One region of the Pseudogulbenkiania sp. MAI-1 genome, then DNA from elsewhere that is predicted to be linked to it. Evidence: predicted binding sites of a transcription regulator. Region 1 holds the regulator's gene; each other region holds the start of a gene.
The links. Region 1 encodes sigma-54, which starts transcription at its own class of promoters, with help from an activator protein. Its sites were predicted from a motif close to CTGGCACGCTTCATGCTT; they were not measured.
Positions count from the first base shown of each region.

Region 2: the regulator sigma-54 is predicted to act here: its motif matches at 2,231-2,248, upstream of glnK (P-II family nitrogen regulator).
Region 3: the regulator sigma-54 is predicted to act here: its motif matches at 2,327-2,344, upstream of PSEMAI1_RS22110 (pilin).

Region 1 is NZ_AZUR01000001.1:3,439,625-3,444,155, forward strand. It holds gene lptC (LPS export ABC transporter periplasmic protein LptC) at 1-274, shown strand, start outside; gene lptA (lipopolysaccharide transport periplasmic protein LptA) at 264-785, shown strand; gene lptB (LPS export ABC transporter ATP-binding protein) at 782-1,510, shown strand; gene PSEMAI1_RS0116100 (RNA polymerase factor sigma-54) at 1,516-2,919, shown strand; gene hpf (ribosome hibernation-promoting factor, HPF/YfiA family) at 2,987-3,316, shown strand; gene ptsN (PTS IIA-like nitrogen regulatory protein PtsN) at 3,435-3,896, shown strand; gene hprK (HPr(Ser) kinase/phosphatase) at 3,889-4,531, shown strand, end outside.
Region 2 is NZ_AZUR01000001.1:3,649,281-3,653,811, forward strand. It holds gene PSEMAI1_RS0117145 (SPOR domain-containing protein) at 1-165, opposite strand, end outside; gene PSEMAI1_RS0117150 (YifB family Mg chelatase-like AAA ATPase) at 231-1,733, opposite strand; gene PSEMAI1_RS0117155 (accessory factor UbiK family protein) at 1,744-2,031, opposite strand; gene glnK (P-II family nitrogen regulator) at 2,302-2,640, shown strand; gene PSEMAI1_RS0117165 (ammonium transporter) at 2,669-3,973, shown strand; gene PSEMAI1_RS0117170 (ClpXP protease specificity-enhancing factor) at 4,116-4,531, opposite strand, start outside.
Region 3 is NZ_AZUR01000001.1:364,633-369,163, reverse strand. It holds gene PSEMAI1_RS0101650 (PglL family O-oligosaccharyltransferase) at 1-1,640, opposite strand, end outside; gene PSEMAI1_RS22110 (pilin) at 1,793-2,218, opposite strand; gene PSEMAI1_RS0101635 (adenosylmethionine--8-amino-7-oxononanoate transaminase) at 2,511-3,860, shown strand; gene PSEMAI1_RS0101630 (hypothetical protein) at 3,934-4,531, shown strand, end outside.

The sequences.
Region 1 (4,531 bases):
GCGCGGCCAGAGCGGCCGCTACAACAACAAGACCCGCCAGGCCTTCTTCGACCGCCAGGTGACGCTGTTCAAGCCAGCCGACGCCAGGCAGCCGGAGACCCGGGTCGACACCTCGGCGATGCACGTCGACATCGATAAGCGTCTGGCCCGCTCCGCGGCGCCGGTCACCATCCATTACGGCACGTCGGTAGCCCGATCGGTCGGCTTCAGCTACGATCAGCGCGCCGGCCTGTTGAAACTGCTCTCGAAGGCAAGAGTCGTCTATGCGAAATAAATTCACCCTGACGCTGGCCATGCTGGCCGGACTGTGCGCCACCACCGTCGCCCTGGCGGAAAAGGCCGACCAGAGCAAACCGATCGAAATCAACGCCAACAGCGGCACGCTCGACCAGCTGAAAGGCGTGACCGTGTGGGAAGGCAACGTCGTGGTGACGCAGGGCACGCTGCGCGTCAACGCCGACCGCGTCGTCGTCACCCGCGACGACAAGGGCAACCAGACGGTGCAGGCCACCGGCAAGGTAGTCACCTTCCGCCAGAAAATGGACGACAAGAACGAATACATCGAAGGCCAGGCCAGCCGCCTCGACTACACCGGCATCACCAACACCGCCGTGCTCACCGGCAACGCCCGCGTCAAGCGCGGTGAGGACCTGGTGATCGGCGAGGTCATCACCTACAACACCCAGAGCCAGACCTACCAGGTCAAGGGCGGCGCCGCCACCGGCCCCAACAAGGGCCGCATCACCGTCATCCTGCAGCCGCAAACCACCGGACAACAGCCATGACCGCCAGCGTACTGAACGTCACCCGGCTGAAGAAGCGCTTCAAGAAGCGCACCGTGGTCAAGGACGTCTCGCTCAGCATCGAAAGCGGCGAGGTGATCGGGCTGTTGGGCCCCAACGGCGCCGGCAAGACTACCAGCTTCTACATGATCGTCGGCCTGGTCGGGGCCGACGACGGCCAGATCCTGCTCGATGAGCAGGACATCACCCACTTCCCGATGCACCAGCGCGCACGCCTGGGGCTGGGCTACCTGCCGCAGGAAGCGTCGATCTTCCGCAAGATGACGGTGGACGAAAACATCCGCGCCATCCTCGAGATCGCCGGCCTCAAGGGCGAGGAACTGGAAAAGGAACTGGTGCTGCTGCTGGACGACCTCAACATCGCCCACCTCAGGGAGAGCAACGCGCTGGCGCTATCCGGCGGCGAGCGGCGCCGCGTCGAGATCGCCCGCGTGCTGGCCACCCGGCCGCGCTTCATCCTGCTCGACGAGCCGTTCGCCGGCGTCGACCCGATCGCCGTGATCGACATCCAGAAGATCATCTCCTTCCTCAAGGAACGCGGCATCGGCGTGCTGATCACCGATCACAACGTGCGCGAGACGCTGCGCATCTGCGACCGCGCCTACATCATCAGCGACGGCGCGGTGCTGGCCTCCGGCAAGCCGCAGGCCCTCGTCGACAATGAAAAAGTTCGCCAGGTTTACCTCGGCGAACACTTCCACCTGTAATCGCCATGAAGCAGTCGCTACAGCTCAAGGTCTCGCAGCAACTCACGCTGACCCCGCAACTGCAGCAGTCGATCCGGCTGCTGCAACTGTCCACCGTCGACCTGCAAACCGAAGTGGAACGCTTCCTGCAGGACAACCCGCTGTTGGAGCGGGGCGACGAACCGGCCGCCGAGAGCGCCCCGGCCGACACCGCCGGCGGCGAAGCCGAAGCGGAACGCCACGACACGGACAGCGGCGACACCGGCGGCGAACTGACCGACTGGGGTAGCGGCAGCCGGCGCAGCAACGACGGCGACGACGATTACGACCCGATGGCCAACGTGCCGCGCCCGGTCACGCTGCGCGAACACCTGCTGGCGCAGCTGGGAGAAATCGCCCTGCCCGAACGCGACAGCGCCATCGTGCAGCTCTTGATCGAAGAGCTGGACGAAGACGGCTACCTGACGACCGACCTGCAGGAACTGGCCGCCTCGCTGCCGCTGGAACTCGGCATCGAGGAAGACGAACTGGCGTTCGGTTTGAAACTGCTGCAGCAATTCGAACCGCAGGGCGTCGGCGCCCGCTCGCTGTCCGAATCGCTGGCGCTGCAACTGGCCCAGTTGCCGGACAGCACCCCCGGCAAGGCGCTGGCGCGCACCATCGTCAGCGAGCACCTCACCCTGCTGGGCAACCGCGACTATACCCGCCTGAAGCGCCTGCTCGATGTCGGCGACGTGGAACTGAAAGCGGCGCAGGCCCTGATCGCCCGCCTCAACCCCCGCCCGGCGGCCGGTTTCGGCGCCGACGACACCCGCTACATCATCCCCGACATCGCCGTGCGCCGCGTCAAGGGCCGCTGGCGCGCCGAGCTCAACAACGCCGCCGTGCCGCGCCTGCGCGTCAACCAGATGTACGCCCAGATGCTCAGCGAGAACCGCGGCGCCGGCGGCGAATTGAGCGCCCGCCTGCAAGAGGCCAAATGGCTGGTGAAGAATATTCAGCAACGATTTGACACCATCCTCAAAGTGGCGGAATCTATAGTCGAAAGACAGCAAGCGTTCTTTGAACACGGAGAAGTCGCCATGCGTCCGCTCATCCTGCGCGACATCGCCGATGAGCTGGAGCTGCACGAATCCACGGTATCCCGTGTGACGACGCAGAAATACCTGTTGTGCCCGCGCGGCCTGTTCGAGCTGAAGTATTTCTTCGGCAGCGCACTGGAAACGGACAGCGGCGGTGAATGCTCGGCCACCGCCATCAAGGCGCACATCCGCCAGATGATCGAAGCGGAAAACCCGGCCAAGCCCCTGTCCGACAGCGCCCTGGCGGACGAACTGGCCAAACAGGGCATACAGGTTGCCAGGCGCACGGTGGCGAAGTATCGTGAAGCCATGCAGATTCCACCGGTCAATCTGCGCAAGGTCCTCTGACCTTGAACTGAATCATCAGCATGCCCGGCAGCTTCTGCCGGGCAGTCAACACAAGAAGGAGTAAGGTATGAACCTCAAAGTAACCGGTCTCCACCTCGACGTTACCCAACCGCTGCGTGATTACATAGAAAGCAAACTCGAACGCGTGACCCGTCATGTCGACCATGTGATCGACGTGGCGGTGACCCTGTCTGTGGACAAGCTGGTCCAGAAGGCCGAAGTCAACGTGCACCTCTCCGGCAAGGACATCCACGTGGAGGCGACCGACGCGGACATGTACGCCGCCATCGACTTGCTGATGGACAAGCTGGACCGCCAGGTGCTCAAGCACAAGGAAAAACTGAGCGAGCACCGGGTGACGCCAGCCCCTTCCCCGGCCCCGGAAGCCACACTCTAAATCCTTGATTGGTAAAGCGGGAGCCGGGAGGTTCCCGCTTTGCTTTGCACGATCCTTTCTCTGTCACACCAAAGCAACGTAGAATCGTCAGGTTTTTGGCAGCTCTCAACAGACCCCTATGAGCCTGATCGGCAAAATCCTAACCCGGGACAATGTCCTGCTCGATCTCGACGTAGCCAGTAAGAAGCGCGTCTTCGAACAGGTGGGACTCCTGATCGAGAACACCCGCGGCATTGCGCGTAGTGAAGTGTTCGAATGCCTGTTCGCGCGCGAAAAGCTCGGCTCCACCGGGCTGGGGCAAGGCGTGGCCATTCCGCACGGCCGTGCCCGCGGCCTGAAAGAGGCTGCCGGCGTGCTGATCCGCCTCAAGTCGGCCATCCCCTTCGACGCCCCCGACGGCAAACCGGTCCAGATCCTGTTCGTGCTGCTGGTCCCGGAACAGGCCACCGACCTGCACCTGCAGGTGCTGTCCGAACTGGCCCAGGTTTTTTCCAGCCGGCCGCTGCGCGAGCAACTGCTGGCCGCCCAGAGCGCCGACGAGCTCTACACCCTGCTGACCGAATGGTCCCCCCATGCCTAGCATAAGCGTTCGCAAGCTCTACCACGACAATCAGCACAAACTGAACCTGAGCTGGGTCGCCGGCACCGGCGGCGCCGATAACCTGATCGGCAACGACGAACAGCGCCCGCTGTTGGCGCTGGTGGGCCACCTCAACTTCATCCACCCCAACCGGGTACAGGTACTGGGCCTGGCCGAGGTCGAATACCTCGACCGGCTCGAACAATCCGCCGCCAAGACCGCGCTCGACCAGCTGTTCCACAAGAGCATGTCGGTGGTGATGGTGGCCAACGGCCAGCCGGTACCCAAGCTGCTGCGCGACTACTGCCACACCCATAACGTGCCGCTGATGACCACGCCGCTGGAAAGCCCCTACCTGATGGATGTGCTGCGCATCTATCTGGCGCGGGCGCTGGCAGTCTCGACCGTGCTGCACGGGGTGTTCCTCGACGTGCTGGAAATCGGCGTGCTGATCATGGGCGACTCGGCCATGGGCAAGAGCGAACTGGCGCTGGAACTGATCTCGCGCGGCCACGGCCTGGTGGCCGACGACGCGGTGGAACTCTACCGCATCGGCCCGGAAACGCTGGAAGGCCGCTGTCCGCCGCTGTTGCGCGACTTCCTCGAGGTGCGCGGCCTGGGCATCCTGAACATCC
Region 2 (4,531 bases), 210 kb from region 1:
CATGGCCAGACCGACAGCGACAGCCACCCCGACGATCAACCCGATGACAATGCCAGCCATCAAGCCGCCACCGCCACTACGCGCGGCACCGGACGGCTTGCGGCGCGAAGAAGATGAAGAAGAAGAAGAAGAACGGGAAGAATGTTTCAAATCAAGGTTACCCATGGGCACGGAGATGCATCATGCAATCGCCACATTATCCAATAATTAAGACCACTACGTCGAAAAGCTCAGCCATTTGGCAAGCCGGCGCGACGCAGTTGTACCGCCTGCAACACTTCCTTGCGCGAAATGCGTTCCGCCCCCTTCAAATCTGCAATCGTTCTGGCCACACGCAGGATGCGATGGTAACTGCGTGCGGAAAGATGGAGCCGCTCTAACACCTGGAGCAAGGTTTCCAGAGCCGAGGCCTCGGCCAAGGCATGCTGATCGAGCTCGGCACCGGACAGGTCGGCATTCGCCTTCCCCTGCCGTGCCAACTGCCTGCGGCGGGCAGCGATCACCCGCTCGCGCACCGCTGCACTCGCCTCGCCCTGCTCCTGGCTTGTCAGTTCGTCCGACGACAGCGTCGGCACTTCGATATGCATGTCGATCCTGTCGAGCAAGGGGCCGGAGATTTTACCGCGATATCGGGCAATCTGCTCCGGCGTGCACTGACAGCGGCCGGAATGATGCCCGAGATAGCCGCAAGGGCAGGGATTCATTGCCGCCACGAGTTGAAAACGGGCAGGGAAAGTCGCTTGCCGGGCGGCACGGGAGATATGGATCATGCCGTTTTCCAGAGGTTCCCGCAGCACCTCCAGCACACGACGGTCGAATTCCGGCAGTTCGTCCAGAAACAACACCCCTCGATGAGCCAGACTGATCTCCCCGGGACGGGGCTCGGATCCACCCCCGACCAAGGCCACGGCAGAGGCCGTGTGATGGGGCGAGCGAAATGGCCGGGCGCGCCAGGCCTGTGCCGAGAAGCCTTGCGACCCCAATGACTGGACGGCCGCCGTTTCCAGCGCCTCGTCATCCTGCATCGGGGGCAATATCCCGGGCAAACGGCAAGCCAGCATCGATTTTCCTGTCCCTGGCGGGCCGATCAGCAGCAGGCTGTGGCCTCCTGCTGCCGCAATCTCCAGCGCCTCGCGGGCCGCCCCCTGCCCTTTGACGTCGCCAAGGTCGGGATAACACAACGAGGCAGCGGTGGTTTCGGGCTGCGCAATGGGCAAGCGCTGCAAACCGTTCAGATGGGCGCACACGTCAAGCAGTGTCTCGGCCGAATACACCGTGGCACCGGAAACCAGAGCAGCTTCGGCCGCGCAGGATGCGGGAAGCACGAAAGCCCGTCCGGCACGCCGGGCATGGCACATCATCGCCAAGGCACCCCGAATCGCACGCAGCTGACCGCTCAGCGCCAGCTCACCGGCGAATTCGTAACCGGCCAGCGAGTCGCCCCGCACCTGGCCGGAAGCGACGAGGATACCGATGGCAATCGGCAGGTCGAACCGACCGGAATCCTTCGGCAGATCGGCCGGGGCCAGATTCACGGTGATCTTCCGCGCGGGAAACGTGAACCCCGAGGTCAGGATGGCGGCACGGACCCTGTCGCGGCTTTCCTTTACCTCGGTATCCGGCAGACCGACGATGGCAAACGCCGGCAGTCCGTTGGCCATATGCACTTCGACGGAGACTTCGGAAGCCTCCATGCCGGACAAGGCCCGGCTATGTACGACAGCCAACGTCATCGGCGGAACTTCAGGAGTGACCGAGGGAGGCTTGCGTGTCGACCTGTTCGGCCGCCTTATCCGGGAACACCGCCGCTTCCAGCGCCGCCAGGCGAGCCTCCATCTGCTCCAGTTTCTCGCGGGTTCGCAGCAGGACCTCCTGCTGGACGTCGAATTCTTCGCGGGTGACCAGATCCATGCGGGAGAACGTCGACGCCATCATGGCCTTGACGTTCTTTTCGACATCCTTGACCGGGCTGGCCGCAATGGTCTCGCTGATCTTGGCGGTGATTTCTTCAAACAATTTCTGGCTCAACATCTGAGTCCTCCTTGACTGCGTCATGTTGCATAGGCTTGAGTGTAGCAAAAAGGATTTACTGCTGCAGCGTTGGGCAACCGCACAGAATTGGTGCACCACCGGACCTTCAACCGCGCCAAGACGGTGCCAAGCCGGGCAACTGCCCCATTCTCGCGCCACTACACAGCCGCCAATCCATGCCATGACCTCCCTGGCCGGGTTGGCACGAAACCTGCTTACCTTGAGGCACAGTAGCAAAAAACGATTCGGATACGTCAGAAAGGAATGCACATGAAACTGGTCACAGCCATTATCAAGCCGTTCAAGCTTGACGAAGTGCGTGAAGGCCTCTCCTCCATCGGTGTTCAAGGCATTACCGTGACCGAGGTGAAAGGCTTCGGACGCCAGAAAGGTCATACCGAGCTGTATCGTGGGGCGGAGTACGTAGTCGACTTCTTGCCTAAAGTGAAACTGGAAATCGCCATCGACGACGCCTTGCTGGATCAAGTGGTGGAAGCAATCGAGAAGTCCGCCCGCACCGGCAAGATCGGCGATGGCAAGATCTTCGTGTTCGACCTGCAGCAAGTCGTACGCATCCGTACCGGCGAAACCGGTGCCGATGCCGTCTAATCCATAACGGAACAGAAGGGGAATGCCAATGAAAAGGAATCTGGTCACACTGGGCTCACTCGCCCTGCTCTCCTCCCTGCCGGCACTCGCCGCAGATGGACCGACTCTGGTTGCAGCCTCCACCATCAGCGGCGGAGACACCGCCTGGATGATGACCTCGACGGCGTTGGTGTTGTTCATGACCATCCCCGGACTCGCCCTGTTCTACGGCGGCATGGTCCGCAAGAAAAACGTGCTGGCGACGCTGATGCAGAGCTTTGCCATCTGCGCCCTGATGACCGTGCTGTGGACCGTCATCGGCTACAGCCTGACGTTTACGCCGGGCAACTCGCTGATCGGTGGTTTCGACCGCGTGCTGATGGAAGGACTGACCTTCCTGAAGGATCAGGGCAAGCTGACCGTCAATCCGCTGGCCCCGACCATTCCGGAGCCGGTGTTCATGATGTTCCAGATGACCTTCTTCATCATCACCCCCGCTCTGATTACCGGCGCCTTCGCTGAGCGCATGAAGTTTTCCGCCATGATGGTGTTCATGGCTCTGTGGGCTCTGCTGGTCTATGTGCCGGTTGCTCACTGGGTATGGGCTCCGGGCGGCTGGATGTTTGACAAGGGCGTCCTCGACTTTGCCGGCGGCACCGTGGTGCACATCAATGCCGGTGTAGCCGGCCTGGTAGCCGCCTTGGTGCTGGGCAAGCGCGTCGGCTTCGGCAAGGAAGCGATGGCGCCGCACAACCTGGTGCTGACCCTGATTGGTGCATCCATGCTGTGGGTGGGCTGGTTCGGCTTCAACGCCGGTTCCGCCGTAGCCGCGGACGGCCGCGCCGGCATGGCCATGATGGTGACTCAGATCGCCACCGGCATGGCAGCGCTGGCCTGGATGAGCGCCGAATGGATCGCCAAGGGCAAACCGTCGGTACTGGGCATCGCCTCCGGTGCCGTGGCCGGCCTGGTAGCCATCACTCCGGCAGCTGGTTTCGTGGACGCCAAGGGCGCCCTGGCCATCGGCCTGATCGCCGGCGTCGTGTGCTACTGGGGCGCCACCGGCCTGAAACACGCCCTGAAGTATGACGACTCGCTCGACGCCTTCGGCGTACATGGTGTCGGCGGTATCGTCGGCGCCCTGCTCACCGGCGTGTTCGCGGTGAAAGACATCGGCGGCGTCGAAGGCAGCCTCGCCACCCAGGCGCTCGGTGTCGTAGCGACTGCGGTGTACTGCGGCATCGCCAGCTTTGTCCTGCTGAAGATCATCGATCTGGTCATCGGCCTGCGCGTCTCCAGCGAAGAGGAACGCGAAGGTCTGGATGTGGCTCTCCACGGCGAACGCGTGGAGTAAGACAAAAGATCAGCAAGTTGTCTTGTTGTGGTAAGGGACTTGGGGGCGCTGCGGCGCCCCATTTTTTTGCATACGCCCTCCCCATGAACAAAAGCCAGCACGAGGCTGGCTTTTGTTCATGGGGTAATGCGAAACAGCACTATTACTTGACGATGCGCAAGCTGGGACGCCCGGTGGAGCGGGAGGAGGAGTCCGCCCCCTGCCCGGCTTCCCCACCCTGGCCTTCTACCGGTTTCAACGTCGGAGAGGATTCAGCATTCCCCGCTGATTCAGGGGGAGCCTCCACTTCGAAGCCCATCCCCTCTCCCGTCTCCCGGGCGAAGATGGACATGACGTTGCCGACCGGAATCCAGATGTCGCGCGCCACCCCGCCAAAGCGGGCCGAAAACGAAATCCAGTCGTTATCGATCTTGAGCCCCTTGCAGGCCGTGTGCGCGATGTTGAGCACGATTTCGTTGTTCTTGACGAACTCGCGCGGCACCGAAGTCTGCTCGGTAACCCACACCACGATATACGGGGTATGCCCGTTATCGGTACACCACTCGTGCAAGGCACGGA
Region 3 (4,531 bases), 3.1 Mb from region 1:
GCGGGGTCATGATCCAGTGCACGAAGAATAGCTAATTGGGATAGTTGATAGTGGAAAGGACGATACGCGACCAACCGCTCAAATAGCTCTCTCTTAAGCGCCAGCTGATGACGATCCGAGGGTAGATAGGTCGATAGCTGCTGTTCCGCTTCGTAAGTCCACAAGGGATTGCGTGCCAACGCCACTAAAGCGGCAACACGCTGCTCATTCACCTGTGGCTCCGGGCTTCGTATTTTCCACTGGGCCAAGTCAAAAAACACCGAGGCCCCTGTCACCAGATACCACGCTGCCAACAGGCAAACTGCACCTGAGGCCACACGTTGCAGCAGTGGGCGCACACTCAACGTCACTCCACTGATTGGCGACAAGGACAGCACGATCATCAATCCGCACAAGAATGGCAGATACCACAAAGGATACTCAAACATAGAGTGTCCCAGCGTCACCATCGCCAGGCTGATCAACAACAGGTTCTCGGCTGTTACCTGGTTTTTGCGAAAATACGGCAACAGACACCAGAGCAAGGCGGTAACGACAATGCCGGTACCGATCAGGCCGGTCTCGGCCAGCAACTGAGCAAACAGATTATGGCTGTGGGTAAACAGCACGCTCTCGACAAACCGTGTTTGGCGACCAAATGCCTCCAGCCAGACACTTTGATAGGCAAAACCACCCCAGCCAATACCAAACAATGGGTGAGCCAAAAACATCTGCCAGGCTTTACTCCATTCAACACGGCGCCGTGCACCAAAACCAGCCTCCAATAGTCGTCCGGCACCGCTGGTTCCGTTGACTTGCCAGCCCAAGGCGTGCAGCAAATAGCTGAGCGGTTCCAGCAGCAACTGGGTTAACACGATATAAGCACAAGCGAATAACAAAGCCTTGGCTAGCTGTCTGGTACGTTGCCCGGCCTCGGTCAGAGCATCCGCCCGGAAACGCCAGAGCAACGCCAGCAGGATAAAACCACCGCCGTAGGCCAACACCAACCGCGACCCACTCCACGCCATCAGCAAGGCCAGTAATAGTGCCGATAGATGGAATATCCAGTTGCGCAACTTACCGACCGAGAATAGATAACAAGTCGCCGCCATGCCCCAGCCCAGATAGTGAGCGTACTGGTTACGCTGACCGATATTGCCCATGATGTTGCCGGTCGGGCTGGCTCGATCAACAAGCACGCCCGGCACCTGGAGCGCCATCCCGCTTACCTGCAGTAGTCCGATCACAGCCTGCAACAGTGCACCGATCCACAGCACCCGAGCCAGCAATACCACCACGTTCTGGCGTCCCTGGTATTGGGCTTCGACAAAAAACACATAGCCCGCCAGCGAAGCGATGACCAAGAACACAAGCGGCGACAACGATCGAACCACATAGGAGTCGTGTACCAGCTGCGCGAAGCTCAGCACCATAAACAATGCAAAGCCCCAACTACACAGCAGCGCCAGTGGCACGGTTGGCGACTCCCTGTTACCCACCCTGCCCAGCAGGCGCAGCAGCACGGCCAGCGCGATCAGCCCGGTGGCCAGATGATCCTTCCACCAGTCGGTTAGCGGGTAAATCTGCAATGGAGACAAAAAGGGCAGTAGTAAAGCCAGTGCGACCAGCAACATGGGAAAACGATGAAAAGCGCTGGACAAGATTTTCTCCAAAGAGCAGCGGCAAGAAGTACCTTAGTCGCCGTGCTGGTAGCGGATTATCACGATGCGATGGCCGACCATGCCACCAAACAACAATATGAAAAAGCCCTGCGCCAAAAGGCCGCAGGGCTTGAGATCAAATACCATGCCGATTATTGGCAAGTTTTCGGTATATATTTATCAGGGATAGCCGAAGAACAAGTCCAATTCAGCGACTCACCGGCCGGAGACGAGGTCAATACGATGGTGCCGCTATCAATGGTGGATACCCCGGTGCTAGCCATAGTCATGGTAATGGTGCAGGCCGAGGTGCTGGCGGTGCCACCAAACGCGATGGCACTCACATACTTGCCGGTGGTGCTGGCCGCAGAGCCACCAGGATCGCAGGTACCGGATTCGCCCAGAGCCAGCGCCACCTTGGTCTTGAAGCCATCACCCAGCGTCAACGCCTCACTCACCTTCGACTTGGCGGTGTAGTCGGAATACGCCGGAATCGCCAGCGCGGCGAGGATACCGATGATCGCGACCACGATCATCAGTTCGATCAGGGTAAAGCCCTGTTGCATGGATTTGTTCATGGTTGAACCCCCAGATGGTTGAATATCAAGGCCGACGGCGGCCGGACTGCACTGAATGGAGTCGTCGGCCGATTTCTGGTCCGTGTCACTCCGTTTCGAGGCCCATTCTTGCAATACGCATGCCAGGTGAGCCAAACCCTTGAATTCTGACTACTCCAATGCCATACCCGCCGTCAAGAAGGGACGGCACACGACAGAAAGTGACGCTTTTCGTCACCCCGCCACCAGCGCTCCTCTAGTCGGAGGCTGTGCTAGCATCCGGTTCATCGAACCTTTCGCAGAGCCTCTCCCCATGAGCAACCAAGACTGGCTGGCCCGCAGCCGACATGCCGTCTGGCATCCCTGTACCCAGATGAAGCGCCATGAAACGCTGCCCATCGTGCCGATCGCCCGCGCCGAGGGGGTGTGGCTGACCGATTTCGACGGCAAGCGTTATCTCGATGCGGTCAGTTCGTGGTGGGTCAACCTGTTCGGCCACGGCCACCCGGCGATCAAGGCCGCCATCAAGGATCAGCTCAACACGCTGGAGCACGTGATGCTGGCGGGCTTCACGCATCGTCCGGTGATCGAACTGTCGGAGCGGCTGGCCGGGCTTACTGGTCTTGGCCACGCCTTCTACGGCTCGGACGGTGCCAGCGCGACGGAAATCGCATTGAAGATGAGCTTCCACTACTGGCAGAACTGCGGGCAGAGCGGCAAGACGCGCTTCCTCAGCCTGGAAAACAGCTACCACGGCGAGACCATCGGCGCGCTGGTGGTCACCGACGTGCCGCTGTTCTCATCGACCTACGCACCGCTATTGAAGACCGGCATCCGCGTGCCGACGCCGGACGCCCGCCAGGCCCAGGACGGCGAGACGGCGGAGGACGTAGCACGACGCGCCGCGCGGGCGCTGGAGAACGTGCTGGCCAAGCAGGCCGACAGCATCGCGGCGCTGATCGTCGAGCCGCTGGTGCAGGGCGCGGCCGGCATGGCGATGTACCACCCCGCCTACCTGGAGGAAGCACGGCGCCTGTGCGACCGCTACCAGGTGCACCTGATCGCCGACGAGATCGCGGTCGGCTTCGGCCGCACCGGCACCTTGTTCGCCTGCGAGCAGGCCGGCATCCGCCCCGATTTCCTGTGCCTGTCCAAGGGCATCACCGGCGGCTTCCTGCCGCTGTCGTGCGTGCTGACCACCGACAGCGTCTATAAGGCGTTCTACGACGACGACGTGACGCGCGGCTTCCTGCACTCGCACAGCTACACCGGCAACGCGCTGGCCTGCCGCGCCGCGCTGGCGGTGCTGGACCTGTTCGAGCAGGAGGACGTGCTGGCGCAGAACCGCGCCAGGGCTGCTCGCTTCAATGAGCTGCTAGCACCGCTGCGGGTGCATCCCCAGGTACGTCAGTTCCGCCAGCAGGGCATGATCTGGGCGTTCGAGGTCGAAACAGGCCGCCGCGACTTTGCCGTGGCGTTTTTCTCGGCCATGCTGCAGCGGGGCTGCCTGGTACGACCGATCGGCAACACGGTGTACTTCATGCCGCCCTACGTGATTGAGGACACCGAAATGGCGCTACTGTGCCGGGCCACGCTCGACACCCTGGACGAACTGCAACAGGCACAGCCGGAGGAAGCACGGCCCGCCCCGCCCTTGCCGTAGCAATTGCCAAGGCCGGCCGATACCAATAGCATTGCAGGATCACTCCCTTGTTGCCATGAGACTGGGGTTCCCCATGCAACTGCGCCTACCGGACAATCTGATGGACCCCAAGCTGGTCGACCTGCAGCCTGACAGCGTGGCCGACTGGCTGGAGCGCCTCCCCTACACCCGTATCGACGAGTGTGGCCAGTTGCTGCTCACTGCCCTGCAGAGCCTGAGCCGCACCCCGGTAGCGGTTGGCACCCGGCACAAGCTGCTGAAGCTCTACCTGGCGGCACTCGACCGCTTCTTTCCGGTGCTGGAAACCCAGATCGTCAGCGACGAGGTCGTCAGCTCGGGCAAGGCCCGTCAGGCCGCCCGTCTGGGCATGGCGCTGTTCGATGCCTTGTTCGCCGGCTTCAAGCGCACGCTGGTGGAACGGCTGGAAAAACGCTCGCTGCTGGAACGGGAGCAACCCAAGGTGGAACTGCTCTGCCTGGCTTTGCTGACCGCGCGCCTGCAGGTCAAGCTGGCCATGGAATGCTACACCGATCTGCCCATGCACTTCTGGCACGACTGTCATCAGCTCTACCAGCTGGCCGTGGAATCCGGCTGGCAGGAGCGCCGCCACGCACCGGCCGAGACCATCGCCGTGGTGTACCGGCAGATTCTGCTGATGGGCCTGACCGACG